2 regions of the Amycolatopsis sp. NPDC024027 genome follow, and region 1 is predicted to be linked to the other one. Evidence: riboswitches for the same ligand, from Rfam matches in the RefSeq annotation. Region 1 holds a riboswitch; the other holds the start of a gene.

Evidence for each region. Region 1 has a riboswitch for S-adenosylhomocysteine ahead of metH (methionine synthase). Riboswitches for the same ligand answer to the same signal wherever they lie in the genome.
Region 2: it holds a riboswitch for S-adenosylhomocysteine, as region 1 does, so the genes downstream of both, ahcY (adenosylhomocysteinase) here and metH (methionine synthase) in region 1, are expected to answer to the same signal.

The regions. Positions count from the first base shown of each region.
Region 1 is NZ_JBEZYY010000019.1:204,406-219,176, reverse strand. It holds gene AB0F52_RS37210 (hypothetical protein) at 1-1,019, shown strand, start outside; gene AB0F52_RS37205 (FAD-dependent monooxygenase) at 1,154-2,305, shown strand; gene metH (methionine synthase) at 2,287-5,931, opposite strand; S-adenosyl-L-homocysteine riboswitch at 5,946-6,024, opposite strand; gene AB0F52_RS37195 (LLM class F420-dependent oxidoreductase) at 6,358-7,221, shown strand; gene AB0F52_RS37190 (sugar porter family MFS transporter) at 7,286-8,686, opposite strand; gene AB0F52_RS37185 (cellulose binding domain-containing protein) at 8,987-11,758, shown strand; gene AB0F52_RS37180 (NAD(P)-dependent alcohol dehydrogenase) at 12,100-13,101, opposite strand; gene AB0F52_RS37175 (HAD family hydrolase) at 13,130-13,831, opposite strand; gene AB0F52_RS37170 (carboxymuconolactone decarboxylase family protein) at 13,828-14,643, opposite strand; gene AB0F52_RS37165 (AfsA-related hotdog domain-containing protein) at 14,684-14,771, opposite strand, start outside.
Region 2 is NZ_JBEZYY010000019.1:105,527-120,297, reverse strand. It holds gene AB0F52_RS36805 (FAD-dependent monooxygenase) at 1-480, opposite strand, end outside; gene AB0F52_RS36800 (MBL fold metallo-hydrolase) at 477-1,439, opposite strand; gene AB0F52_RS36795 (MarR family transcriptional regulator) at 1,534-2,064, shown strand; gene ribA (GTP cyclohydrolase II) at 2,161-2,772, opposite strand; gene AB0F52_RS36785 (LysE family translocator) at 2,874-3,506, shown strand; gene AB0F52_RS36780 (cobalamin-independent methionine synthase II family protein) at 3,533-4,594, opposite strand; gene AB0F52_RS36775 (DUF3040 domain-containing protein) at 4,859-5,122, shown strand; gene AB0F52_RS36770 (DNA polymerase IV) at 5,229-6,254, shown strand; gene AB0F52_RS36765 (TetR/AcrR family transcriptional regulator) at 6,251-6,910, opposite strand; gene AB0F52_RS36760 (diiron oxygenase) at 7,000-7,890, shown strand; gene AB0F52_RS36755 (hypothetical protein) at 8,375-8,638, shown strand; gene AB0F52_RS36750 (GNAT family N-acetyltransferase) at 8,635-9,120, shown strand; S-adenosyl-L-homocysteine riboswitch at 9,152-9,228, shown strand; gene ahcY (adenosylhomocysteinase) at 9,312-10,772, shown strand; gene AB0F52_RS36740 (hypothetical protein) at 10,894-11,049, shown strand; gene AB0F52_RS36735 (cation transporter) at 11,078-11,734, opposite strand; gene AB0F52_RS36730 (metalloregulator ArsR/SmtB family transcription factor) at 11,731-12,060, opposite strand; gene AB0F52_RS36725 (hypothetical protein) at 12,345-12,554, opposite strand; gene AB0F52_RS36720 (Ku protein) at 12,668-13,534, opposite strand; gene AB0F52_RS36715 (styrene monooxygenase/indole monooxygenase family protein) at 13,610-14,771, opposite strand, start outside.

The DNA.
Region 1 (14,771 bases):
ACGACCTGACCGACAACCCGTCGTTCGCCGCGGGCAACCTGACCGCGCTGAACCAGGAGCTGGAGTCGGTGTTCGGCGCGCGGCTGCTGCGGGCGCAGGACTACCCGGCGGCGCAGCCGGACGTCGACGCGCTGCGCGGGCGCGTGCTGCCGCTGCTGTCCGGCGACGGCGGCTCCCGCACCGAGTACAAGCGGGACGTCGGCTACCACCCGGCGGTCGCGCTGAACGGCCGCGGCCAGGTGGTCGAGGTGCACGACTCCGGGGCCGGCGCGCTCTGGTACTGGACCGGGACCTACGGCGCCGACGGGCGGGTCACCTGGCTGCGGCACGGCAAGTACGACAGCGGGCAGACGCCGGCCGTCGCGCTCGACGACAACGGCGACCTGGTCGAGGTGCACCAGTCGCCGGGCGCGACCACGCTCTGGTACCACGTCGGCAAGCTCGGTGCGGACGGCGAGATCACCTGGCAGGCGAGCCACCAGTACGACAACGGCGTGCTGCCGACGGTCGCCTTCACCGGCGCGACGCACCTGCGGGAAATCCACCAGAGCCAGAGCGGCAGCCAGAACTGGGCCTGGAACGGCGTGCTGGCGGGGCCCACGGTGTCGTGGACGGGCAACGCCAAGACCTCCGACGCGCGGTTCGCCAAGGCGACGGCGGCCAGCGCCGGCCGCACCGTGTCCGTGTGGACCGGCGCCGACGGCCCGACCTCGGCGCAGACGCTGCGCGCCGACACCGACCGGGTCGGCGGCGACCGGATCCGCTACCGCCAGGTCGCCTTCGACGAGTTCCAGAAGGGTGACAGCGCGGAGCTGCAGCAAGGTGCGCTGTTCTACGGCGCCCCGGCGACGGAGCCGGCGTTCATCACCTCGGCCCGGCAGGCGGGCAAGCTGGTCCGCGGCTGGGACTTCGATTCGGCGAGCCAGGCCACCACTCCCCTGGCGAACTACCCGGCGACGAACCACCCGTACGACGCTTGGTACCAGAACCTGCTCACCCAAGCGGGCGCGGTCGAGTAGCGGGCCCACCGGCGGAGATCCGGAACTGTCGGTGCCCTCCGGTAGCGTGGAAAACGGGGGGCGCCCCCGCGACTGACGGCGGTTGTCAGCGCTTCGCCAGGGAGCGGTAAGCGGCCCTGGCGAAGCTCGGCCGCATGAAGAACCCGACCGTCCTGATCTCCGGCGCGAGCATCGCCGGCCCCGCCCTCGCCTGCCTGCTGACCCGCTACGGCTGCACCGTCACCGTCGTCGAACGCGCGCCCGCGCTGCGCCCCGGCGGCCAATCCGTCGACTTCAAGGGCGCCACCCACCGGACCGTGCTGGACCGGATGGGCATCCTCGACGACGTCCTGGCGCGGCAGACCGGCGGGCAGGACCAGACGATCGTCGACGCCGCCGGACGCGAGCGGGCGGTGATCCCCGGCGAGTTCACCGGCGGCGACGTCGAAATCCGCCGCGGCGACCTCGCCGAAATCCTCTACGCGCACTCCGGCTGCGAGTACCTCTTCGGCGACACCATCACGTCCCTGACCGAGGCCGCGGACGGGGTCGACGTCACCTTCGCCCACGCCGAGCCGCGCCGGTTCGACCTCGTCGTCGGCGCCGACGGCATCCACTCGAACGTCCGGCGGCTGGCGTTCGGCCCGGAGCGCGACTACGTCCGGTACCTCGGCTACCACTACGCCTTGGCCGAGCTCGGCGAAGACATCGCCGACGGCGACGCGGTGATGTACAACGAGCCGGGCCGGATGGCCGCCGTCGGCGGTCCGAAGGCGTCGGCGTTCTTCGTGTTCGCCTCGCCCCAGCTGGACTACGACCGCACCGACACCGGCAAGCAGCGGCAGCTGCTGATGGACGCCTACCGGGGCGGCGGCTGGCGGCTGCCCGACCTGATGGCGAAGATCCCGGGTGCCGGCGAGTTCTACCTGGACTCGCTCAGCCGCGTCACGATCGACCGCTACTCCCGCGGCCGGGTCGTGCTGCTCGGCGACGCGGCCTACGGCAACACCCTCGGCGGCTTCGGGACCGGCCTGGCGGTCGTCGGCGCGTACGTGCTCGCCGGGGAACTCGCCGCCGCCGGCGGCGACCACCGGGTCGCCTTCGCCCGCTACGAGGAGCTGATGCGGGACTACGCGAAGGTCTCGCAACGCGGCAGCGCGGGCCCGTTCCTCGCGCCGCCGTCCCGGCTCCGGATCAAGCTGCGGGACCGGACGTTCAAGTCCCGCTTCCTGCTCGGCCTGATGCTCAAGGCGACCGACAAGTTCGCCACGGACATCGAGCTGCCGGACTACGCCCCGGGCTCGTAGGCCAGGTTCGGCCGCAGCCACTGCTCGACCTCGGCGATCTCGACGCCCTTGCGGCGGGCGTAGTCCTCGACCTGGTCGCGGCCGAGCCGGCCGACGGTGAAGTAGCGGGAGTCCGGGTGGGCGAAGATCAGCCCGGACACGCTCGCCGCCGGCGTCATCGCGTACGACTCGGTCAGGGCCATGCCCAGCTCGTCCGCCTCCAGCAGCTCGAACAGCTCACGCTTCTGGCTGTGGTCGGGGCTGGCCGGGTAGCCGAGCGCCGGGCGGATGCCGCGGAACCGCTCCGCGTGGAGGTCTTCCAGCTTCGGCTGCGCGTCGGGCTCGAACCAGTCGCGGCGGGCCCGCAGGTGGATGTGCTCGGCGAACGCCTCGGCGAGCCGGTCGGCCAGCGCCTTGACCATGATCGCGCGGTAGTCGTCCTGCTCGGCTTCGTACCGCTTGGCCAGCGCCTCGGCGCCGTGGATGGCCACCGCGAAGCCGCCGAGGTGGTCGCCGACCGGGGCGATGTAGTCGGCCAGGCAGCGGTTCGCGCGGTCGGCGGGCTTCGCCGTCTGCTGCCGCAGCATGGGGAACTTAACGTGCGCGAAGTCGCCTTCGAGCACGATGTCGTCGCCTTCGCTGTGCGCCGGCCAGTACGCGTACGCGCCCTTCGCGGTGAAGCTGCCCTCGGCGATGATCTGGTCGAGCAGCGTGTTCGCGTCGTCGAACAGCTCGCGCGCGACCGGCTGCTCCAGGATGGCCGGGTACTTGCCCTTGAGCTCCCAGGCCAGGAACAGGAACTGCCAGTCGACCATCTCGCGCAGTTCGGCGATGCTCGGCTCGAGCACGCGGACGCCGGTGAACTCCGGCGTCGGCAGGCCGTCGAACGCCACCTTCTCGGGGTTCGCGCGGGCCTGTTCGAGGGTGAGCATCGGACGGCGCTGCTTGTTCGCGTGCTGCTCGCGCAGCACCTCCTGATCGGCCCGGTTCTTCTCGGCCAGCACGATCGACCGGTCCGGGTCGAGCAGGTCGGACACCACGCCGACCACGCGCGACGCGTCGAGCACGTGCACGGTGGCGTTGTCGTAGGCCGGGGCGATCTTGACCGCCGTGTGCTGGCGGGACGTCGTCGCGCCGCCGATCAGCAGCGGCAGCTTCAGCCCGCGCCGCTGCATCTCGGTGGCAACGTTGACCATCTCGTCGAGCGACGGCGTGATCAGCCCGGACAGCCCGACCGCGTCGGCGCCCTCGGTGACCGCGGTGTCGAGGATCTTCGCCGCCGGCACCATCACCCCGAGGTCGATCACCTCGTAGTTGTTGCAGCCCAGCACCACGCCGACGATGTTCTTGCCGATGTCGTGGACGTCGCCCTTGACCGTGGCGAGCACGACCTTGCCCTGGCCGTTCGACACGGCGGCGCGGCCCGCGAGCCGGGCCTCCTCCTTCTCGGCCTCCATGAAGGGTTCGAGGTAGGCGACGGACCGCTTCATCACGCGCGCGCTCTTGACCACCTGCGGCAGGAACATCTTGCCGGAGCCGAACAGGTCTCCGACGATCTTCATGCCGTCCATCAGCGGGCCTTCGATGACCTCGAGGGGCCGCGCCATCGTCAAGCGCGCCTCTTCGGTGTCTTCCTCGATGTAGTCGACGATGCCGTGCACGAGGGCGTGCGACAGCCGCTCGGCCACGGTGCCTTCGCGCCACGACAGGTCCACGACGCGCTTGGTGCCGCTGCCCTTGACGTTCTCCGCGAAGCTGACAAGGCGGTCGGTGGCGTCTTCGCGCCGGTCGAAGAGCACGTCCTCGACCAGTTCGAGGAGGTCCTTGGGGATGTCTTCGTAGACGGCGAGCTGGCCGGCGTTGACGATGCCCATGTCGAGGCCGGCCTGGACGGCGTAGAAGAGGAACGCCGAGTGCATGGCCTCGCGCACCACGTCGTTGCCGCGGAAGGAGAACGACAGGTTCGAGATGCCGCCGCTGGTCCGCGCGCCGGGGCAGCGCTCCTTGATCCGGGGCAGCGCCTCGATGAAGGCCTTGGCGTAGCCGTTGTGCTCGGAGATGCCGGTGGCGACGGCGAGGACGTTGGGGTCGAAGATGATGTCCTCGCCCGCGAAGCCCGCCTTCTGCGTCAGCAGGTCGTACGCGCGGCCGCAGATCTCCACCTTGCGGTCGGCGGTGTCGGCCTGGCCCTGTTCGTCGAAGGCCATCACGACGACGCCGGCGCCGTAGTTCCGGATCGTGCGGGCCTGGGCGAGGAACGGCTCCTCGCCCTCCTTGAGGCTGATCGAGTTGACCACGCCCTTGCCCTGAAGGCAGCGCAGCCCGGCTTCGAGCACGCTCCACTTGGAGCTGTCGACCATCACCGGGATCCGGGCCACCTCGGGCTCGGTGGCGATCAGGTTGAGGAAGGTGGTCATCGCCTGCTCGGATTCGAGCAGGTCGGCGTCCATGTTGACGTCGAGCAGGTTGGCCCCGCCGCGGACCTGCTCCAGCGCGACGTCGACGGCGCCCTGGTGGTCGCCGGATTCGATGAGCCGCCGGAACCGCTTGGAGCCGGTGACGTTGGTGCGCTCGCCGATCATGACGAACCCGGTGTCGGCGCCGATGGCGAACGGCTCGAGGCCGCTGAAGCGCATGTGCGTGGGCGGTGCCGGCACCTCCCGCGGCCCGACGGCCTTCGCCGCCTCGGCGATCTTCGCGATGTGCTCCGGGGTGGTGCCGCAACAGCCGCCGACCAGGTTGACCAGGCCGTCGCGGGCGAACCCGCCGATCAGCCCGGCGGTCTCCTCGGGCGTCTGGTCGTAGCCGCCGAACGCGTTCGGCAGCCCGGCGTTGGGGTGGCAGGCGACGTAGGTGCCGGCGATCCGCGAGAGCTCCTCGACGTGCGGGCGCATCTCCTCGGCGCCCAGCGAGCAGTTCACCCCGACGACCAGCGGTTTCGCGTGCTCGATGGAGCTCCAGAACGCCTCGACGGTCTGCCCCGACAGCGTCCGGCCGCTCAGGTCCACGATGGTCACGGAGATCCACAGCGGCAGGTGCGGGGCGACCTCGCGGGCGGCGGCGATCGCGGCCTTGCAGTTCAGCGTGTCGAAGATGGTCTCGATCAGCAGCAGGTCGACGCCGCCTTCGGCCAGGCCGGCGATCTGCTCGGCGTAGGCCGCCTTGACCTGCTCGAACGTGACGGCCCGGTACGCCGGGTCGTCGACCTTGGGCGACAGGCTGAGGGTGACGTTGAGCGGGCCGATCGACCCGGCGACGAACTTGCCACCTGCGTCGTCGGCGGCCTGGCGGGCCAGCTGCGCGCCGCGGACGTTCATCTCGTGGACGTACGCCTGCAGGCCGTAGTCGGCTTGGCCGATGCTGGTCGCGGTGAAGGTGTTGGTCGTGGTGATGTCCGCGCCCGCGGCCAGGTACTGGCGGTGGACGTCGAGGATGACGTCCGGGCGGGTGAGGTTCAGCAGGTCGGGGTCGCCGGTGACGTCGTGGGTGTGGTCGCCGAAGCGATCGCCGCGGTAGTCGGCCGGGGTCAGCCCGGCACCCTGCAGCATGGTGCCCCAAGCGCCGTCCAAGATGGCCACGCGCTGATCGAGCAGCTCGCGCAGGCGTACGGTCGAGCCGAACGCCGTGGACTCGTGCGGGGTGTTCACCGGCAGCCTCCCTCGATCGGGAGGCGCCCTTGGTTGGTCATTCCCGGCCGAGCGTGGCGGACCCCGTGGTCCGTTGCAGCGCCTCTCGGCCTGTGGTCCACGGTATCGGAACCGGGCCCGCGCACGCCATCCCGCCCCGCCGGCGCGTCCACGGACTGGGACTGCGCGAACCGGGACAGCGCGAACCGGGGCACTGTCTGTCCACAAAGGAATGTACTGGCCACGCTGCCTCCTCGTCGCGATCGTTTCGGATCCGTCCACCATGCCGCACCCGGCGGGCGGCACTCTGCTCCCTGCCTGCTCACCCGGACCACTTCCACCATCGCTCGATCGGCGCACAATGTTACTCTCCGCGGTTGTCGTCATCACTTTTCGTACTCCCGAGCCGGCTTGAAAACTGAAACACGTTCTAATACGCTCCCCCGGGTGGACTACGGAACAGTGCTGTTCACCAGCGACCGGGGGATCACCCCGGCGGCCGCGGCGCGCGCCGCGGAAGCCGCGGGGTTCTCGACCTTCTACGTCCCCGAACACACCCACATCCCGGTGAAGCGCGAGTCACCGCACCCGCGCACCGGGGACGCGTCGCTGCCCGACGACCGCTACAGCCGCACGCTCGACCCGTGGGTCGCGCTGGCGACGGCGGCCTCGGTCACTTCGCGCATCCGGCTCTCGACCGCCGTGGCCCTGCCGGTGGAGAGCGACCCGATCACCCTCGCCAAGACGATCGCCAGCCTCGACCACCTCTCCGGCGGCCGGGTCACCCTCGGCGCCGGCTTCGGCTGGAACGTCGACGAGCTGACCGACCACGGCGTGCCCGGGAACCGCCGCCGCACCGCGCTGCGCGAGTACCTCGAGGCGATGAGTGCACTGTGGACGCAGGAGGAAGCCGCCTACGACGGGGAGTTCGTCTCCTTCGGGCCGAGCTGGGCCTGGCCGAAGCCGGTCCAGGCGCACATCCCGGTGGTGCTCGGCGCGGGCCCGACCGAGAAGACGTTCCGCTGGATCGCCCGCCACGCGGACGGCTGGCTCACCACGCCGGCCGACACCGACCTGGACGGGCACGTGGCGCTGCTCAAGGAGATCTGGGGCGCCGAAGGGCGCGAAGGTGCTCCGCTGATCTACGCGCTCGGCGAGCGGCCGGACCCGGAACGCCTGGCACACCTGGATTCCCTGGGCGTGACCGAGACGATCTTCGGCCTCCCCGACCGCGCGCCGGACGAGGTCGAAGCCTGGATCGGGCGGCTGGCGGGCAAGCTCGGCTTGGTCCCGACCCACTCCCGAACGTAGTGAATGACTCATTCCTGTCGTCAGACGACAGGAATGAGTCATTCACTGCAGCGACCCCCCGGGGTCAGCTCTTGGCCGCGACGCCCTGACGCGCCCGCAGGTCGAGTTCGATCTGCTCCAGGCTGCGGCCCTTGGTCTCCGGGACCAGCCACTTGGTGAGCACGAACAGCACCACGTTCACCCCGGCGAACAGGAACATCGAGCCGCCGATGCCGAGGGACTTCGGGTCGGAGATGATCGGGAACACCGCGCTCACGATCCCCGTCGCCGCCCACAGGACCACACTACTGACGCCCATGCCCGTCGCCCGGTACTTCAGCGGGAACACCTCGGACATCATCACCCAGACGACCGCGCCCCAGCCCAGTTCGTACCCGACCAGGTAGAGCACCATCATCACCAGCATCAGCAGGCCGCGCGTGCCGGTGTCGTGGACGTTCAGCACGACCAGGCCGGCCGCCACCAGCGTCACCACCATGATGACGTTGCCGATGAGCAGCAGCGGCTTGCGGCCCCAGCGGTCCACCACGAACACGACCCACGCGGTGAACAGGAACTTCGTCACGCCCAGCAGCACGCCGGACAGCAGCGCCGCCTGGGTGGCGAAGCCGAGGCCGATCAGCATCGTCGGGAAGTAGGCGTTGATCGCGTTGACGCCGCTGAACTGCTGGCCGATCGCGAGCAGCAGCGCCACGACGATCATCGGCCGCACGAAGCCGGAGAACAGGTCGCGGATGCGCGGCTTCTCCTCGGTGTCGAGCCGGATGACCTCGTGGATGGTCGCGATCTCCTCGTCCAGGTTCACGGTGCTGCCGTGCGCGCTGGCCAGCACCCGCCGCGCCTCGTCCTCCTGGCCGTTCTTGACCAGCCAGCGCGGCGTCTCCGGCAGGAACACCAGCCCGATGAGCAGGATCACCGCGGGCACGATCGCGCCGGCGAACATCCAGCGCCACGCCGAGATCGGCCCGAGCCAGTAGCTGACCAGGAACGCGATCAGGATGCCCAGCACGATGAAGATCTGGTTGAGCGCCCCCATCGCGCCCCGCCACTTCGCCGGGGCCAGTTCGGACAGGTAGGTCGGGACGGTCGACGACGAAAGCCCGATGCCCAGCCCGATGATCAGGCGCGAGAGCACCAGCAGCAGGAACGTCGGCGAGAAGCTCGCCGCCAGCGTGCCCACGATGACGATGCCCGCGGCGACCATGATCGTGCGGCGCCGGCCGAGGGCTTCGTTGGTGCGGCTGGACAACAGCGCGCCGACGATCGCACCGACCGACAGGCTGGCGGTGATCACGCCCTTGTCCCAGCTGGTCAGCGCCCACAGTTTCCCGATGAACGGGAGCACCCCGGAGATCACGCCGAGGTCGTAGCCGAAGAGGATGCCGCCGAGCGCGCCGAAGAAGTACAACGTTGTTCGGCCGATGTGCCGTGCCGATGCTGTCTGTGTACTTGACTGATCGGTCATTGCCGGGTCGCCTCTTTCTTGAGTGCAGTCGAGCGTAGGTCCAGTCCAGCCAGCGGCCACCACACTCACACGCCGGAAAATGGCGGGCAAGAAGATCCGCGATAACAATTCAGACACCTGATCGTCATTCATGTATGTGATTCCGACAAAACCGACACACATCGAACGCGAAGCCTGGCCCCGCCCCACCACTGCTCCACTGTGGACAGTGCGGATCGCCGAAATCGTCGAACGCTTTACAACGCTCCGAACACTGGTTTACCGTCCCTCTGGAAGCGCTCCCAGAGTGTGGAGGCAGAGGTGCACAACGTCGTGCCAGAAACTCGTTCCCCCGTCGGGTTCCGGTCAGCGAGACGGCTGCTCGCCGGCGCGCTCGCCGTTCTCGTGCCCGCCGCCGTCGCGGTCGTCGCGGGCGCCCCGGCCTCCCCCGCCGCACCGGCGGCCGCCACCACGACGTGGCGCAACGCCGAGATCGCCGGCGGCGGGTTCGTCCCCGGGATCGTCTTCAACCAGACCGAACCCGGGCTGGTCTACGCCCGCACCGACATCGGCGGGGCGTACCGGTGGAACACCGCCACCGGCCGCTGGCTCCCGCTGCTGGACTCGGTCGGCTGGACCGACTGGGGGCACAACGGCGTCGTCAGCCTCGCCACCGACGCGGTCGACCCGAACCGCGTCTACGTCGCCGCCGGGATGTACACCAACAGCTGGGACCCGAACAACGGCGCCATCCTGCGCTCGGCCGACCGCGGCGCCACCTGGCAGGCGGCCGCCTTGCCGTTCAAGCTCGGCGGCAACATGCCCGGCCGCGGCATGGGCGAGCGGCTGGCGATCGACCCGAACCGCAACAGCGTCCTCTACCTCGGCGCGCCGAGCGGGAACGGGCTGTGGCGCAGCACGGACTCCGGCGTCACCTGGGCGAAGGTGACCAGCTTCCCCAACCCGGGCAACTACGCGCCCGACCCGAGCGACACGACGGGCTACTCCAGCGACAACGAGGGCGTCACCTGGGTGACGTTCGACCCGTCCACCGGCACCCGCGGGAGCACCACACAGACGATCTACGCCGGTGTCGCGGACAAGCAGAACACCGTCTACCGCAGCACCGACGGCGGCACGACGTGGGCGCGGCTGGCCGGTCAGCCCACCGGGTTCCTGGCGCACAAGGGCGTCGTCGACCCGGCCGGCGGCTACCTCTACCTCGCGACCAGCGACACCGGCGGCCCCTACGACGGCGCGAAAGGCGACGTCTGGAAGTACGCCACGAAGACCGGCACCTGGACGCGGATCAGCCCGATCCCGTCCGACAGTTCCGACGACTACTTCGGCTACAGCGGGCTGACGATCGACCGGCAGCACCCGAACACGCTGATGGTGGCCACGCAGGTGTCGTGGTGGCCGGACGTGATCTTCTTCCGCAGCACCGACGGCGGTGCCACCTGGACCCGGATCTGGGACTTCTCGAGCTACCCCGACCGGTCGCTGCGCTACACGCAGGACGTCTCCTCGGTGCCGTGGCTGACCTTCGGCGTCCAAGCCGCTCCCCCGGTGCCCTCGCCCAAGCTCGGCTGGATGACCGAGTCGGTGGAGATCGACCCCTTCGACTCGAACCACCTGCTGTACGGCACCGGCGCGACGATCTACGGCACGTCCGACCTCACGAAGTGGGACAGCGGCGGGAAGATCACGATCAAGCCGGTCGTCGGCGGCCTCGAAGAGACCGCGGTGCTCGACCTGATCAGCCCGCCCTCGGGCGCTCCCCTGCTGTCCGGCCTCGGTGACATCGGCGGGTTCCGGCACGACAGCCTCGACGCGGTTCCGGCCACCATGTTCACGCAGCCGGTGTTCACCACGACCACCAGCCTCGACTACGCCGAACTGAACCCGGCGACGATCGTGCGCGCCGGCACGCTCGACCGGTCCGCGCGGCCGAACGACAACCGGATCGCCTTCTCCACCGACGGCGGGAAGAACTGGTTCCAGGGCGCGGAGCCGGGCGGGAACGCCAGCGGCGGCACGGTGGCCGCGGCCGCCGACGGCAGCCGGTTCGTCTGGAGCCCGGACGGCGCGAACGTCAGCTACTCCGTCGGCTTCGGCTCGTCGTGGACGGCGTCGGCGGGCCTCCCGGCCGGCGCGGTGGTCGAGTCCGACCGGGTCGACCCGAAGCGGTTCTACGGGTTCGCGGCGGGCAAGTTCTACGTCAGCACCGACGGCGGCGCGAACTTCACCGCGACCGCGGCCACCGGGCTGCCCGCCGGCTCCGTGCACTTCAAGGCGATGCCGGGCGTGGCCGGGGACGTCTGGCTGGCCGGCGGCTCCGGTACGGCGTACGGCCTGTGGCACTCCACCGATTCCGGAGCGTCCTTCACGAAACTGGCGAACGTCGCCGAAGCCGACAACATCGGGTTCGGCAAGGCCGCGCCCGGCCGCACGTATGCGGCGTTGTACACGATCGCCGGCGTCGGCGGGGTGCGCGGGATCTTCCGCTCGGACGACGCGGGAGCTTCGTGGACGCGGATCAACGACGACCGGCACCAGTACGGCAACATCGGGGCGGCGCTGACCGGCGATCCGCGCGTGTACGGCCGGGTGTACGTGGGCACGAACGGCCGCGGCGTGATCGTGGGCGAGTCCGGGGGCAGCGAGCCACCGCCGCCGACGAGCACCACGCCGACCACCACCACGACCCCGACGACCACGACTCCGACGACCACCACCACGCCCACGACGACCACCACGCCGGTGCCGTCGGGGTCCTGCACCGCGGCCTACACGATCACCAACCACTGGCAGGGCGGGTTCCAGGCCTCGGTGAAGGTGGGCAACACCGGCACCGCCGCGGTGACCGGGTGGACCGTCACGTGGACCTACGCCGACGGGCAGCGGGTGACGCAGGCGTGGAACGCGCAGGTCACCCAGAGCGGCGCGGCGGTGACGGCGCTGGACGCGGGCTGGAACAAGACCATCCCCGCGGGCGGGAGCGCGGAGTTCGGGTTCACCGGGACGGCGGGGACGACGAACGGCAAGCCCGCGGCGATCTCGCTCAACGGGAAGGCCTGCACGACGTCCTGAGCAGGTGCCGCGAATGACTCATTCGGGACCGCCAAGGTCCCGAATGAGTCATTCGCGACCTTGGGGAACGCGGGCGGGAAGGGGGTTTCAACCCACCCCCAGGCGGTTGAAACCCCCTCCCCGCGCCCCCAGTCCGGGGCCTCCGCCCGAGCAGCCGCAGCCTGCTCGGGGCGACGTCCCCGGTGAGGTCCACTCTTCCCGGTGCCGACGGCAGCCGCCATTCCTGCCCAAAGGGGACTTTTTCGGCGGTTCACAACCCTGCTGAGCTGCGAAAACACGCTGAAGAGGTACCGAAAATACCCACCCGGGCGGGCAAAAGTTACCCGGCGGACAGCGGCGGCTCAGGCACTCTCCAGCACGACCTTCCCGACGTGGGTCCGGGACTCCAGGTGCTTGAGCGCCTCGGCCACCTCGTCGAAGGCGTACCGGCGGTCGATCACCGGCTTCAGGCCGGTCCGCTCGATCGCCCGGTTCATCGCCCGGAACGTCTCGCGGGAGGCGTTCGTGAGGCCGCGCAGGGTCAGCTGCTTGACCAGCACCAGGATCGGGTCGGCGGCGCCTTCGTGGGTCAGGACGCCGGCGACGCTGACGTGCCCGCCGTACCGCGCGGCGAGCATCGACTGGCCGATCGTGCCACCGCCCCCGACGTCGACGACGTGGTCGACACCGCCGCCGGTCAGATCGGCCACCGCGGCTCCCCACTCCGGGGTGGTCGCGTGGTTGAGCGTCTCGGCCGCCCCGAGCGCGCGCAGCCGCTCGAGCTTCTCGTCCGAGCCGGACGTCGAGATGACGTGGGCGCCGCCGAGCGCGGCGAACTGCAGGGCGAACGTGGACAGGCCGCCGCTGCCGAGGGTGAGCACGGTCTGCCCCGGCGTCAGCCGGCCTTCCTCGACGACGGCACGCCAGGCCGTCACGCCGGCGCTGGGCAGCGTGGCGGCTTCGGCGTAGTCGAGGTGCGCGGGCACCGCGACCAGGGCGTCCTCGGCGAAGACGGCGTACTCCGCGAGCACGCCGTCGAGCGTGCTGCCCAGGTCGTCCGCGGTCTTCTCCGGCGTGCCGGGACCGGCCAGCCAGTCCGGGAAGTACGTCGCCGCCACCCGGTCACCCGTGGTCCAGGCCCGCACCCCGGCCCCGACCGCGACGACCTCGCCCGCGCCGTCGGACAGCGGGATCACGTCGGGCTTCACCGGCTTCGGGTAGAACCCCTTGAGGATCATCAGGTCACGGGCGTTGACCGCCCACCCGCGCAGCCGGACCAGGACCTGGCCGGGACCGGGCTCGGGAACGTCCCGCTCGCCCAGGACGAGCCCGGCGCCGGGGCGGGGCAGGGAAAAGAACTTCACAGCAGCTCCAAGAGGTCGGGGACACTCCTCAACGCGGCCAGTGTGTCGAAGCCGCGAGCTCGCCGTCGACGGTCGCCAGCAGTTCCGGGGTGAGTCCGGCGAGCGACGTGGCGAAGTGGCGGACGCCGCGGGCGGCCATGAACTCCCGCTGCCGCGCGTGGGCGGGGCTCGACGGGAACCCGACGAACCCGGCGCCGTGCGCGCGGGCGTCCTCGGCGACCCGGCTGACGTCGTCGACGAACACGATTTCGTCGAAGGCGACGCCGAGCACGGTCCGCGTGATGTGGTCGACGCCCGGGCGGTGCTCGTTGATGCTCACGTAGCCCACCTCGGGATCGAGGAGGTCCGCGAAGTCACCCAGGTACCGGTCGAAGGTGTGCTCGCGGGTCCGGCCGCCGTAGCAGACCAGCCGCGCGGGGAGCTTCGCCAGCGCCTCCAGGCAGTCCCGCGCGCCTTCGGCCACCCGGATCGGGTGCTCGGCCAGGTAGTCCTGCCGCGCGGCCCACAGCTGCTTCAGCGTCTGCTCGGCCGGCTGGTCCAGACCGCAGAGGCGGGTGATCTTTTCGGCGACGACGATGTCGCGCAACCCGATGACGTCCCGCTCGGCCGCGGCGTCGTAGCGCCCGCCGTGCTCGGTGACGAACCGGGCGATCATGGCCAGGTAGGTGTCGTCGATGAGCACGCCGTCGCAGTCGAGCGCGACCACGCGCAGCTTTTCGAACCGGCTCACCGCTGTGCGAACACTTCCCGCGCGGCCGCGATGGCGTTGAGCGCGGCCGGGAAGCCGCAGTAGAACGCCAGGTGCAGCACGGTTTCCACGGCCTCCTGCTCGGTGCCGCCGACGTTGAGCAGCCCGTGGATGTGCACCTTCAGCTGCGGCAGCGCGGTGCCCAGGGCGACGCAGGCGGCGATCGTGACGATCTCGCGGTGGCGCAGGCTCAGGTGCGGCCGGGTGTAGATCTCGCCGAAGGTGAATTCGACGATGTAGGCGGCCAGGTCCGGGGCGATGTCCCGCAGTCCCGCGGCGACCTTCTCCCCCGCCTCGCCGTCGACGGCCCGCATCGCCGCCAGGCCGCGCTCGTAGCGGTCCTCGATGCCCGCCCACGGCACTTCGGCGGCCTCTTCGGCCGGTGCCGGCTCCTCGTCGGGCAGCCCCGCGAAGGCCGCCTTCAGCGCCGTCAGGGCGTTGAGCGTGGCCGGGAACCCGGCGAACGAGCTGACGTGGATCACGGCCTCGATCAGCTGACGGCGGGTGCAGCCGACGTTGAGTGCGGCCTTGGCGTGGAACTGCAGCTGCGAACCGGCGTAGCCGAGGGCGGTGAGCGCGGCGACGGTCGCCAGCTGCCGCTCCGGCAGCGGCAGGCCGGGCCGGTGGTAGACGTCGCCGTAGATGAACCCGACGCACTGCTCGCCGAACTCGGCCTCCCCGATGCTCTCGAACAGGTCCAGCACGGCCGGCCGGTCGGCCCCGCCGAGCTGCTGGATGAGTTTCAGGCCCTGGGCGAAGGACGCGGAGCGGTCCTGCTGCTGCAGGTCGGACATCGTGGAGTGGTTTCCCTTCCGGTTCGGGGCCGGCCGCGGCTCAGCCGAGGTAGGCCCGGGTGGCCTGGCCGGCCTTGCGGCGTTCGAGGGTGCCGACGCGCCCCTGGGCGATCATCGAGTACTCGATG
Region 2 (14,771 bases), 99 kb from region 1:
GCCGTGGGCTCCGGTGCAGGCGATCGCGTAGTCGGCCTCGATCCGGCGCGGCCCGGTTTGCGTCTCGCAGTGGATCTCGACGCAGCCCGGCTGGGTCAGGCCGGTGACGCGGTGACCGCGGCGGACGTCGATCAGCGGCTGCCGCGCGATCAGCCCGTCCAAGACCTCTTCGACGCGGGCTTGGGACAGGTTGACGAACGGCGGGAGCGCGGAGCCCGCGTCGGGCAGGGTCAGCGAGAACAGCTCGCGGTCGTGGTGGAACGTCCGCGCGGTCGTCCAGGTCAGGCCTTCCCGGGCGAGGCAGCCGGCGCCGAGCGACGCCCAGACGTCCAAGGTGTCCCGCTGGTGGCAGATGGCCTTGGAGCCCACGGGATCGCGCCCCTCGTGCTCGTCGACGAGCACGACCGGCACGTCCCGGCGCGCGAGCAGCAGCGCGGCCGTCTGGCCGACCGGGCCGCTGCCGAGGACGGCGACCGTCATCCTTGGAGCTGGTCCCAGACTTCGCGGTCGCGCTCGGCCGTCCACACCACCGGCCGCTCGACGCCGGACAGCTCGTCCCACAGCCGCGAGACGTCGAAGGGCAGGCAGTGCTCGAAGATCGGCCAGTGGCCGTACTGGTCGTTCAGCGCGGCGTGCGTGCGTTCGAAGGCCTCCTTGAGCGTGCCGCCGGCGGCACGGACGGCGCCGACCTCGCGGAGCATCGTGTCCAGGAAGTGCCGGGTCTGCGCGATGGCGGCGTCGACCGCCGCGCGGCCGCGGCTCACTCCGCCGCGGCCGCCGATCAGGGTCTCGGCCCCGAAGGCGGCCACCCGGTCCAAAGTGGACGACGCCCAGTCGCGGTGGAACGCGTCGCCGGTGTACAGCGCGGCTTCCGCTTCCACGAGGTCGCCGGCGTAGAGGATCTTCTGCCGCGGCAGCCAGGCGACGATGTCGCCTTCGGTGTGCCCTCGCCCGCAGTACTGCAGGACGAGGTCGCCGCGGTCGCCGCCGAGGTCGATCGTGAGCCGGTCGGAGAAGGTCAGCGTCGGCCAGGTCAGGCCGGGCACCGATTCCGCGCCCTTCGCCAGCCGCGGCATCCGGCCGAACTCGCTCTCCCAGTCCTCCTTGCCGCGCTCGGCGACCAGGGCACGGGTGTTCTCGTGCGCGACGATCACGTCGGCGTCGAAGGCGGACGCGCCCAGCACGCGCACGGCGTGGTAGTGGCTCAGCACCAGGTACCGCACCGGCTTGTCGGTGTGCTCCCGCAGTTTCGCGAGCCACTCGCCGGCCGCGACGGGCGTGGCCAGTGCTTCGAAGCAGACGAGGAAGTCCTCGCCTTCGATCGCGCCGATGTTCGGGTCGCCCTCGGCGGTCAGCGCCCAGACGCCGTCCGCGAGGTTCTCGAGGGTCTGCGCTTTCTCCGCCAGGTCGGCCGAAGAGGCGAAGGCTTTCTTCGTCACGGCGAGCGCTCCTTGATCGTCAAAGGATTGACTATCGAGCCAGGCTAGCCCGCCGTACCGCCGTGCGGAACCCTCCTTCCCTTAACCTGGCCGCATGACCGACCGACCGGCCGACCTCGACTACCTCTCGTTCGTCGACTACGCGATCGGGAAGACGCAGGCCGAGCTGCCCACGACCGACCCGGTGGCGATGCGCCTCGGCCTCACGCTGCACCGGCTGGCCGGCGCGCTCGTCTACGACTGGGAGTCGACGGTCCACCGCCCGCGCGGCTGGAGCTGGGCCGGCTTCCGGGTGCTGTTCGTCCTGTGGCTGGCCGGCCCGTTGGAGTCCCGCCACGTGGCCCGGCTCGCCGGGATGAGCCGTGCGGCGGTGTCCGCGCTGGTCAAGACCCTGGAGCGGGACGGCCTGGTGGCGCGCACCGCGGTCCCCCACGACCGCCGCGCGGTGCAGCTGGCGCTGACCGAAGCGGGCCACACCGCGGTGACCGACGCCTACCAGGAGCACAACGAGCGCGAGCAGGCCTGGGTGGCGTCCCTGACCCCGGCGGAACAGGCCACCCTGATCGGCCTGCTGGAGAAGCTCACCACGAGCCCCGCGGCCGCGGCGGCCCAGCGCCTCACCTGAGCCGGCCTTCCAGGTATGCACCCCGACCCTCCGGGTACGCGACCGGCCGCCCAGGCACGCCGGCCGACCCTCCGGGTACGCGACCGGCCGCGTGGCTCAGCTGGCCAGGCCCGGCAGGCTCAACGTGTGCCCGGTCTGCTCGGCCTTCGCCCGCAGGTACCGGACGTTGTTCTCGGTCGCGAAGACCCCCGTCGGGACCCGGTCGCGCACCGCGATCCCGGCCGCCCGCAGCTGCGCCGCCTTGTCCGGGTTGTTCGACAGCAGGTCGACCCGGTCCACCCCGAGCGCACCCAGCATCTGCGCGGCGACCGTGTAGTCGCGGGCGTCTTCGGGCAGCCCGAGCGCGGCGTTCGCGGCGTAGGTGTCGAGGCCGCCGTCTTGCAGGGCGTACGCGTCGAGCTTGTTGTACAGCCCGATTCCCCGGCCCTCCTGGCGCAAGTACAGCAGGTATCCACCGGTCTCGGAGATCCGCGCGACCGCCTCGGCCAGCTGCGGGCCGCAGTCGCAGCGCGCCGACCCGAAGACGTCGCCGGTCAGGCATTCCGAGTGCGGCCGCACCAGCGGCACCTCGCCGGGCGTGCCCAGGACGAACGCCAGGTGCTCACCGCCGTCGGCCAGGCCGCGGAAGGTGACGGCTTCGGCGTCGACCGCGATGCCGCCGTCGAGCCGCAGCGGGATCCGCACCCGCGTCCGCACCTCGGCCGTCATGCCCTCGCCCCTGGAGTCACCCACAAGATCGACCCTACACGAAGTTCAAATTCGAACTTCAGGGGGAAATGGGGTGGCGGCCGGGTCGTATTCTCGGGGTCATGATCCCCGGTGCCACCGCCGCTTCGTTCCTGTTGGTCGTCGTGCTCGGGGCGATGTCGCCCGGGCCCGACTTCGTCGTCGTGACGCGCTCGGCGCTCGCCGGCGGGCGGCGGGCCGGGATCGCCGCGGGCACCGGGATCGCGCTCGGCGTCTTCGCCTGGGTGGTCGCGATCGCCCTGGGCGTCGCCGCCGTGCTCACCGCGTCGGCGGTCGCGTTCACCGTGGTCAAGCTGGCCGGCGCGGCCTACCTGGTGGTGCTCGGCGTCAAGGCGTGGCTGGCCGTGCGCCGCGGCGAGTACCGGGACCTCACCGAGACCACCGGGGTGCGCCGGCTCGAAGCCGGAGCCGCCTTCCGGCAGGGCCTGGTGACGAACCTGCTCAACCCCAAGGTCGCCGTGTACTTCCTGGCTCTGCTCCCCCAGTTCCTGCCCGCCGACGGCTCGACCCTGCAGACGCTCGAACTGGCCGCGATCGCCACCGCCGGCACGGTCCTGTGGTTCGTCACCCTCGCCGTCGTGGTCGGGGCGCTGAAGCGGTTCTTCAGCGCCGGCCGCGTCCGCCGGGGTCTCGACGCCCTCCTGGGCACCGTGCTCGTCGCCCTCGGGCTGAAGGTCGCCGCCGAGACGGCGTGAGCCCGGGCCGGGCTCACGCCGTCCGCTCAGCCGAGCTGCTCCGACGCCAGCCGCGTGCCCTCGACCCGCGCCGCGATCTTCGCGAACGCGATGTCGCGCGAGGTCGACGTGTCGTCGGCGAACGGCGAGAACCCGCAGTCGTCGCAGGTGCCGAGCCGCTCGGCCGGCACGTACTTCGCCGCGGTGAGCACCCGGTCCCGGACCTCCTCCGCGGTCTCCACCCGCGGGTCGATCGGGTCGATGACCCCGACGAAGACCCGCTGATCGGCCTTGAGGTGCTCGGCGATCACCCGCAGCGCCCGCTCCGGGTCGGCTTCGCTGGCCAGCTGGACGAAGAAGCGCCCGGCCTTCAGGTCGAACAGCGCCGGCAGCAGGCCCGCGTAGTCGACGTCGAGGCTGTGCACGGAGTCCTGGTCGCCGCCCGGGCAGGTGTGGACGCCGATCTTCGCGCGCTCCTCGGCGGTGAACCGGTCCAGCACGGCGTTGTTGAGCTCGACGAACTGGCGCAGCAGCCCGCCGGACGGGTCGAGCTTCAGCGACAGCCGCCCTTCGGTGAAGTCGATCTGCACGCTGTCCGCGCCCGCGTCGAGGCTGCCCCGGATGTCCGCCTCGGCCTCGTTCACCAGGTCGGCGACGAACTGCTCCTGCGAGTACCCCTCGATGCCGTCGCCGGGGTAGATCAGCGAGAGCGCGGACGCGGCGATCACCGCCTGCTTGACGGGCCGCTCGGTAAGCGTTTTCGCGCGCGTCAGGTACGAGCCGGCGTGCGTCGCGTAGCGGAACGGGCCGGCGGTCAGCCGCGGCAGCTGCCGGGTGTGCCCGTCGGCGAACGGGATGACGACGCCGTCGGGCGCCAGGGCTTCCAGCCCGGCCAGCGGGTACGTCGCGAAGCTCGGCTTGCCCTGTTCTCCGTCCGTCAGCACCGGCGAGCCGGTTTCCTCGAACCGGCGGATGGTGTCGGCCAGCGCCCGGCTCTCGAGTTCGGCGAGCGCGGCGGCGTCGAGCCGGCCCGCGGCGAATTCGCCGAGGCCTTCGACGAGGTAGGCGGGACGCGGGATGCTGCCGATCGGTTCGGTGGGCAGGGTCATGAAGTCCTCCGGCTGGTTGACAGGGCCGGCCGGCCACCGGCACGACGGCAGGACCTGGCCACCCGGCCGCCCCCACCCGCCGTCCGGGCCGTGACCGGCGACGTTCTCGGGGCAACTTAACGTGGCCGGAGCCGGTCACAGAGCGCGGATCACCCGGTCGGACCAGAGAAAAGCACGAAACAAGAAGGCGTTTGGCGGTTCGCCGGGAGGACGATTGGGTATTCGCTACGGCGATACGGCGGGTTCGGCGCCGAAGGAGGCCCGATGCTCAGTCACCACGACCGCACCGAGCTCGAGAAGATCGAGCGCAGCCTGGAGCTCAGTGATCCGGATCTGGCTGCCGCGTTGCGCGACGGCCGGCGCCCGAAGTCGCGCGGGCTCCGGAGCGCCGTCCTGATCTTCTTCGACATCACCGCCGTGACGCTGCTGGTCCTGGGCCTGGTGCTGCCCGACCCGGGCGTGACGCTGTGCGGGATCATCGCGCTCACCGCCACCGTCTGGACCCACGTGGCGCGGCACCGGATCTGAGAACCTTATTCTGGTCAGGACGGCGCTACGGGCCGCAGGCCGCCCACCTGTGGTGACACTCGCGCCGGCCGACGGCTGAATAAGGTTCTGAGGCAGACTGGGCGGGGTGAAGTGGGTCCTGCACGTCGACCTCGACCAGTTCATCGCCGCGGTCGAGGTCGCCCGCCACCCCGAGCTGCGCGGGAAGCCCGTCGTGGTCGGCGGCAACGGCGACCCCACCGAGCGAGCCGTCGTCGCGACGGCGTCGTACGAGGCCCGCGAGTTCGGCGTCCAGTCCGGCATGCCGCTGCGGATCGCCGCCAAGCGCTGCCCGGACGCCGTCTTCCTGCCCAGCGACCCGGACGCCTACCTCGAGGTGTCGGCGCGCGTGATGGCCGCGGTCCGGGAGCTGCCGGTCGTGGTCGAGGTGCTGGGCTGGGACGAGGCGTTCGTCGGCGCTGAGACGGCCGACCCCGAGGCGCTGGCCGCCGCGATCAAGGAGGCGGTGGCGCGCGAGACGGGCCTGTCGTGCGCGGTCGGGATCGGGGACAACAAGCTGCGGGCCAAGCTCGCCACCGGGTTCGGCAAGCCGGGCGGGATCTACCGGCTGACGCGGGAGAACTGGTGGGAGGTGATGGCCACCCGCCCGACCGACGCGCTGTGGGGCATCGGCGGCAAGACGGCGAAGAAGCTCGCCGAGCTGGGCATCACGACGGTCCTGGACCTGGCCGGGGCCGACGCGGCGGAGCTCGCCGCGCGGTTCGGCCCGAAGACCGGCCCGTGGCTGCGGCTGCTCGGCGGCGGCATCAGCGACGCCGAGGTGAGCGCGACCCCGTGGGTGGCCCGCTCCCGCAGCCGCGAAACGACGTTCCAGCGCGACCTGACGGACCCGGCGGAGGTGGCGGCCGAGGTCACGGCACTGGCCAAGCGCGTCGCCCAGGACGTCCTCGACGAGGGCCGCCCGGCGGCGCGGGTCGCGGTCAAGGTGCGGTTCGTGCCGTTCCTGACCCACACGCACAGCATCACGCTGCCGGAACCGACGTCGGACGCGGCCGCGCTCGACCGCGCGGCGCGGGAGGTGCTCGGGATGTTCGAGCTGACCCGGGCGGTCCGGCTGCTGGGCGTGCGGGCCGAATTCCCGCGCGAGGACTAGAGCCCCTCCGGCAGCGGCAGCGGCCGGTCCGGGTCCAGCTCGACACCGCCCGCTCGCAGGGTGTGGTCCAGCATCGCCCAGATCGTGCCGGTGAGCTGGGCGGTCAGCTGGGGCAGGCTCAGCGCGCCCGGGTGGTCGAGCCAGCGGGTCGTCGCCGATTCGACGTAGCCGACCAGGCCGAACGCGATGGTGTCCGCCGGGGCCGGGTCCAGCCCGAGCGCCGTCAGGTAGCCGGTGAACAGCCGGCTGAGGTGGCGGGCGATCGCGCCGCGGACGTCCGGGCGGTCGTCCGCGGCGGCCGGCTGCGCGCGGGCCAGGTAGCGGTGCAGGTGGGCGTGCTCGGTCAGCCAGCGCAGGTGCGTCGAGATCACCGTGGAGATCATCTCGTTCGGTGAGCCCTCGGGGTGCCAGAGCGGCGCCAGGTCGGCCGTCACCAGCTCGGCCGCCCGCTGGGCGATCGCCCGCCGGAGGTCTTCCGCGCCGTCGAAGTGCCGGTACAGGCGCGTGCGCGCGACGCCCGCGCGTTCGGCGATCTGCTCGGTGGACACGTCCGGGCCGTGCTCGGCGATGGCGGCCAGTGCGGCGTCGACGAACTCCGCGCGCCGCCGTTCCTGCTGGCCCGCCCAGCGCGTCGCCCGTCCGTCGACCTTGGTCACGGCGAAAGCCTACTCACGCGCCGCCGGGCGGTGTACGCTCCCGAAGTAGCTAGTACATCGCGTACCCCCTACTTTCTTCGGAGGCCGCCATGGGCGTCGAGGCCCAGGACCGGGACGTCACCGCGGCTCGCCTGCTCAAGAGCTCGGCGAAGAACAGCTACGACCCGCACGTCGACATCGACTGGGACGCGCCGCTCGCCGAGGGCAAGGCGTACATGCCGCTCGAGCGCGTCTCCCTCTACGGCACGGACCTCTGGGCGAAGCTGACGCCGGAGCAGCGGATCGAGCTGTCCAAGCACGAGATCGCCAGCATCATGAGCGTCGGCCTGTGGTTCGAGATCGTCCTGATGCAGCTGCTCGCCCGGTACGTCTTCGACCTGGACGCGCGCACCGAGCACGCGCAGTACGCGATGACCGAGATCGGCGACGAGACGCGGCACTCGGTGATGTTCGCCCGCACCGCGCAGCGGCTCGGCGTCCCGCGGTACGGCGTCCCCAAGGTGGTCCACCGCGCCGCGAAGGTGTTCGGCGCGACCGCCGCCGGCCCGTCGATGTTCGCCAGCGTGCTGGTCGCGGAGGAGACCACCGACCGGCTCCAGCGGTCGATGATGGACGACGACGGCATCCAGCCGCTGATCCGCTCGGTCAACCGCATCCACGTGGTCGAAGAGGCCCGGCACGTCCGGTTCGCGAAGGAAGAAGTGCTGCGCGAGACGCCGAAGCTGTCGAAGGCGGCCCTGCAGCGGCACCGCCTGCGGACCGCCCTGGTCGCGTTCGGCGTGATCGACAGCATGGTCGACGCGCGGATCTACCGCAGCGTCGGGATCGACCCGCGGGAGGGCCGCGCGGCGGCGCTGGCGAACCCGCACTTCCACGAGACCCGCCGCTGGATGGCGGAGAAGATCGTGCCGTTCCTGCGCGACGCGGGCCTGATCGGCGGCCGCTCCGAGGGCATCTGGCGGCGCGCGAACCTCATCTGAACGCCGTCCGGAGAATTCCCTTCGCGCCGGATGCCGGATTCCGCCAGGATTCCCTGGTGACCGAGGACTCCCCGCAGGACTTCCCGCTCGAACCCGCACCCGGGCAACGGGCCCACACTCCGGCTCCACACCGCCGCTCGCTCCTCGCCCGGCCGGCCGTCACCGGCCTGCTCGGCTTCCTCGCCGGCGCGGTGCTGGTCGGCGTGCCGTGGCTGGTCCTGACCCTGCTCGGCGGCCCGAGCAGCCGCCCGCTGACCGCCCCGGCCGCTCTCGGCGGGCTGGGCAAGGTCCAGGACGTGATCGCGAAGATCGACAAGACCCTGGGCCAGGCCACGATCGAACGGATCGGGAAACCGATCGGGAAACCGCGGCCCGCACGTCGACGGCCTACGGCGGGGCCGGCGCGGTCGTCCAGCAGTACCAGGACGACCGGCTGGAGCGCAGCCTCCAGCTGGTCGCCGTCCGGGCACCCTCACCGGAGCTCGTGGCACCGTACGAGGACGCCGAAGCCCTCGGCCTGGCCGCGCCGAGCACCGAACTCGTGCACTTGGGCGACGTGCAGTGCCTGCGGCACAACGACCCCACGCCGGCCGGTTCGGCACCGGACCCGGCCCGGTCGGTCGTCACGAGCGGCCAGCGCACCGGCCCCGCCCTGACTGTCACGCTGCGGGCGCTGAGCTCCGAGGGCAACCGCGACCCGCGCGAACTGGCCGCGCTCGTGAACCAGGCCTGGCGGGAGCTCGCGTGACCGTCACCATCCGCCTGGCCCGCCCCGAAGACGAAGCCGCGCTCGCCGAGATCGACCGGCGAACCTGGACCTCGGCCATGTCCCCCGCTCCCCCGCCGCCACCCGGCACGCCCTTCTTCGACGGGGCAGCCCGGCCCGAAGACGTCCTGGTCGCCGAGCAGGACGGCGTGGTGACCGGCTACGTCCGGCTCGCCGAAGGGTTCGGCATCCCCGCCCACCGGCACGTCCGGGTGATCGGCGGGCTCGCCGTCGACCCGCGGCGGCAGCGGCTCGGCATCGCGCGCCGGCTCGTCGACGCCGCCGTGGCCGAAGCGCGGGAGCGTGGCGCCCGCAAGCTGACGCTGCGGGTGCTGGGTCACAACACCGGCGCCCGCCGGGTCTACGAACGCTGCGGGTTCGTCGTGGAAGGCGTGCTGCGGGGCGAATTTCGCATCGACGACACCGACGTCGACGACGTTCTCATGGCCCGCTCGCTCGCTTGACAGCCTCGCCGCGGCTTTGCCATCCTGGTTCCGGGCCGAGAGGCGCTGCGACGGAATCCTTTCCGCCACGCTCGGCCCGTGACACGACTCCAAGGGCGCCTCCCGTGCGGGAGGTGCCTTTCTCGTTGTCCGCAAGGACTTCGTGCTGCCTCCCGAGCGTTTCGCCGACGAACTCCGGAGTGCATCGAAACATGAGTGACAAACTGCAGAACTCGGGTGGCCTCGACTTCGCCGTGGCCGACCTCGCACTGGCCGACGCCGGCCGCACCCAGCTGCGGCTGGCCGAGCACGAGATGCCCGGCCTGATGGCGATCCGCCGCGAGTACGCCGCCGCGCAGCCGCTGAAGGGCGCGCGCATCGCCGGGTCGCTGCACATGACCGTGCAGACCGCCGTGCTCATCGAGACCCTGGTGGCGCTCGGCGCGCAGGTGCGCTGGGTGTCCTGCAACATCTTCTCCACCCAGGACGAGGCCGCCGCCGCGGTCGTCGTCGGCCCGCAAGGCACCGTCGACGCCCCGGCGGGCACCTCGGTGTTCGCGTGGAAGGGCGAATCCCTCGAAGAGTACTGGTGGTGCACCGACCAGCTCTTCGCCTTCCCCGGCGGCCAGTCCCCGAACATGATCCTCGACGACGGCGGCGACGCCACGCTGCTCGTCCACAAGGGAGTCGAGTTCGAGGCGGCGGGCGCGGTCCCGCAGCCGTCCGAAGAGGACCCGGAGGAGTACCGGATCGTCCTCGAAACCCTCCGCGCGAGCGTGGCGGCCGACGGTGACCGCTTCACCCGCATGGCCAAGGAGATCCGCGGCGTCACCGAGGAGACGACCAACGGCGTCAAGCGGCTCTACAAGCTCGCCAAGGACGGCGAGCTGCTCTTCCCGGCGATGAACGTCAACGACTCGGTGACGAAGTCCAAGTTCGACAACAAGTACGGCATCCGGCACTCCCTTGTGGACGGCCTGAACCGGGCCACCGACGTGATGATCGGCGGCAAGCGCGTGGTCGTCTGCGGCTACGGCGACGTCGGCAAGGGCGCGGTGGAGGCGCTGCGCGGCCAGGGCGGCCGGGTCGCGGTCACCGAGATCGACCCGATCTGCGCGCTGCAGGCGGCGATGGACGGGCTGGACGTCGTCGAGCTCGACGACGTCGTCGAGACGGCCGACATCTTCATCACCACCACCGGCAACTTCGGCATCATCTCCGCCGGCCAGATGAGCCGGATGAAGCACAACGCGATCGTCGCCAACGTCGGGCACTTCGACAACGAGATCGACATGGCCGGGCTGGCGAAGCTGCCGGGCGTCGTGAAGAACGAGATCAAGCCGCAGGTGCACGAGTGGACGTTCCCGGACGGCCACGCGATCATCGTGCTGTCCGAGGGGCGCCTGATGAACCTGGGCAACGCGACCGGGCACCCGTCCTTCGTGATGTCGAACTCGTTCACCAACCAGGCGATCGCGCAGATCGAGCTGTTCACCAAGCCCGGCGAGTACGCCACGGACGTCCACCGGCTGCCGAAGCACCTCGACGAGAAGGTGGCCCGCCTGCACCTCGACGCGCTCGGGGTGAAGCTCACCAGGCTCACGAAGGCGCAGGCCGAGTACATCGGCGTCGACGTCGAAGGTCCGTACAAGCTCGATCACTATCGGTACTGATCCAAGATTGCTCCATTCGCCGTAGTTTGGTTTATCCGGAAACTGGCCATCCTCCCGTCGAGAGCGCATCCGCCCGGACGGCACGGAGCCGGGCCGGGTCTCATGCGAAGGAGTGTGTCAAGTGATCATTCTCGGTGTGATTCTGCTTGTCATCGGGTTCATCGTGGGCATCCCGGTGCTGTACACCATCGGTATCATTCTCGCGGTGGCCGGCGTGGCACTGGCCATCCTGGGCGGCACCGGCCGCCGGATCGGTGGCCGGGCGCACTGGTACTGATCCCGAGACTCGCCACGGCCTGGCGCGGTCAGCAGCAATGCTGGCCGCGCCAGGCCGTTCGGCCTTCTTGCACCGCCACCCCGGCGATCGCGAGCGCGACGAGGGGGTCGGCCCACCACCAGCCGAGCAGGGCGTTGAGCAGCAACCCCGCCAGCAGGACCGCGGAAAGGTAAGCGCAGAGCAAAGTCTGCCGCGAATCCGCCACCGCACTGGCGGAGCCCAGCTCCCGCCCGGCCCGGCGCTGCGCACCCGACAGCACGGGCATCACCACGAGGGAAATGGCCGCGAGCACGATTCCGGTCCGCGAAGTTTCCGGCGAAGCGCCGGTTAAAAACGTACCAGCAGCCTCCCCCGTCACGTAAATCGCGAGCGCGAAGAAGGAAATCGCGATCGCTTTCAACGCGCGTCGTTCCCGCGCGTCGGGATCACGGCCGGAAAACTGCCACGCGACCGCGGCCGCCGACGCGACCTCGATCACCGAATCCAGCCCGAAGCCGATCAGCGCCCCGGACGAAGCCGCGGCGCCGGCCGTCAGGGCGACGACGGCCTCGACGACGTTGTAGGTGATGGTCGCGGCCACCAGCAGCCGGACCCGCCGCACCAGCCCCACCCGGCGATCCGGCCCGGCCCCCGGCGGTGCGCAGCACCCACCGGCGCAGGCCTCCGCGGCCGGTTCCGGCGTCATCGCGCCACCACGTCGTCTTCGCAGGCCGCCCGCGGTTCGACCGCCAGCACGACCTGGACGAGTTCCCGCAGCGCACGGGCCAGGTGTTCGTCGGCGATCTCGTACCGCACCTGACGACCCTCGTAGCCGGCCACCACGAGCCCGCAGCCGCGCAGGCACGACAGGTGGTTCGAGACGTTGGACCGGCTCAGCCCCAGCTCCCCGGCCAAGCGGCCCGGGTAGGCGGGCCCCTCGAGCAACGAGGTCAGGATCCGGCAGCGGGTCGGGTCCGCCAGCGCGCGCCCGATGCGGGCCAGCGCCGACTCACGCGTCTCACAGGTCACCATGCAGTGAACTGTACAGCCCCGACTGACGTATCCACAACGGACGGACGCCACCGGCGACACCGCGCCGCCCGGAACACCGGGAAACCCGGAAAAGAAAGGGTCCTCCGGCTCCGAGGGGGAGGGAGAGCCGAAGGACCTCGTTAGTGTTAGCACATCGCCCAGCCGCTGTACACAGCTGCATACACGATCGTGTCACCGTCTTGACGCCATCCGAACGCCGTGCAGGCCTCCCCGCCCGGTGCGGAACCCGGCCGGGAAGGCCTGGACGGATCCTGGCGGGAGGCTCAGGAAGCCTGGTGCAGCAGGGTTTTCCGCGGCGCGGTGGCGCAGCCGCACCCGCCGCCGACGCCCCGGCAGTCGACGATCAGCCCGTGCCGCACGCGGTCACCGTCCGCACAGGCCGGATCGGTGCACTCGGCGAATCCACCGTCCGGGTGGACCCCGAGCGTGCCGTGGCAGTGATCGATCCCGGCGCCACAGGAAGCACACTCCATGACCGGCCGCCTTTCCGCGCTCGTGGACGACGTGCACCCCAAGGTAAATCCGGGCGGCACGCGGGCACGGTATCCGGGCGGCGTGTCGGCACGACCACCCGTCCGAGAGCGGCTCAGGCGGGTTTCGGCGCCCGCTTGCGGGCCGCCGGCTTCTTCTTCGCCGGTTTGCCGTCCTCTTCGGACGCCTCCGAAGAGGACTGACGAGACTTCTTCGCGGCGTCCACACTGGCCTGCAGCGCCGCCATCAGGTCGACGACGTCGGCCTTGGCGGTGACCGCGGCGGGCTTCGTCGTCTCGTCGCCGGTGACCTTGGCCTCGATCATCTCCTCGAGGGCCTCGCGGTAGTGGTCGTGGTACTTCTCCGGCTCGAACACCGGCTCGGCCAGCGAGTCGATCAGCGACCCGGCCATGGTGAGCTCCTGCGGCCGGATCTGCGGCGGGTCGTCGCGCAGGAACGGGAAGTCGGGCTCGCGGACCTCGTCCGGCCACAGCATCGTCGTCATCACCAGCACGTCGGCGTGCACACGCAGCACCGCCATGCTCTCCCGCTGCCGGACCGCGACCTTCGCGATGGCCACCTGGCTCGACTTGTGCAGCGCGTCCCGCAGCACGACGTACGGCTTGACCGCGTTCTTCTGCGGCTCCAGGTAGTAGGTCCGGTCGTACTGGATCGGGTCGATCGATTCGAGCGGCACGAACTCCAGCACGTCGATCGTGCGCTGGGTGGTCAGCGGCAGCTCCGCCATCTCCGCGTCGGTGATCACCACCATCTCGCCGTCGGGCAGCTCGTAGCCCTTGGCGATCTCGGCGTACGGCACTTCCTGGCCGTCGATCGTGCAGAACCGCTTGTACTGGATGCGGCCGCCGTCGGCCTCGTGCACCTGGCGCAGGGAGACGTTCTTGTTCTCGGTCGCCGCGTACATCTGGATCGGAATGCTGACCAGCCCGAAGGACACCGAGCCCTTCCACATCGCCCGCATGCCCAGTACCTCCGAGGTCCGCCTTCACGCTACGTGACAACCGTAGCCCGAATCGTCCCTCGACGACAGTCTGATCTAGACCTCTGCCAGGTATTTCTCCCAGAGCGCCGGATCCATGAACCACTGCTCGAAATCGGTCGGATCGCCGAATCCGTTCACGAACCGCCGGGCGACCGCCGGGTTCTGCCCGGCCACGCCCAGGATCTGGAGCACGTGCGGGGGCGGCGGCAGGAGGAGTGCGTTCGTCCATTCGGTCACGTGCCGGGCGTACTCCCAGTAGCGCTCGAACGTCGCTTCCATCCACGCCGCGTCGAACGGCCGGTCACCGCGGGAGACGATCGCGTCGAGGTAGGTCGCCGCGCAGTGGCTCGCGTTGTTCGAGCCCTGCCCGGTGATCGGGTCGTTCGCCACGACGACGTCGGCCATGCCCAGCACGATCGCCCCGCCGGGCAGGGTGCCGACCGGGTGGCGGACCACCGGCGGGTACCCGCCGGCCAGGGTCGCCTTGGCGTCGGTCAGCTCCGCGTCGCGGCAGCGGTCGTACTCCCACGGCACGAACTGCCGCATCAGGTCCAGCACGCGCGCGAAGTGCTCGTCCGGACCCGGGTGGTCGCCGAAGCAGTCCAGGGGCCCGCCGGGCACGCCTTCGAAGAAGAGGATGTCGCAGTTCCCGCTCAGCGTGTACGCCGGGATCATGAACAGCTCGCCGACGCCGGGGACGATGTTGAACCGCACCCCCACCTGGTCCGGGTGCTCCGGGCGCCGGCCCACCCCGTGGGCGTAGACCAGCGAAAGCGCGCGCATCGGCCGCGTGAACGGCGAGCGCTCGGGCACGCGGTCGAACAGCTGGACCAGCTCGCCCTTGCCGGCCGAGATGATCACCAGGTCGTACAGCCGGGACAGCGCGTCCAGCTCGGACGTCATCACGCCGTGGATGACGAGCTTGCCGCCGCGGTCTTCGAACAGCTCCAGCCAGCCGGCCATCTTCACCCGCTGGTCGACCGACTGGGCGGGCTTGTCGAGTTCGGCGAACCAGTCGAGCGCGCGGCCGCCGTCCGGCGCGGCCACCGAGACGCCGAGGCCCTCGACGTCGACCGTGTCCGCTTCCCACAGGTTGATCCCGAGGTCACGCTCGTGCTGCAGCGCGTCGTGGAACATGCACTGCGTCGACATCACCCGCCCGGACCGGATCTCCTCCGGCGTCCGCGCGGACATCACGGTGACGTCGTAGTCCTTC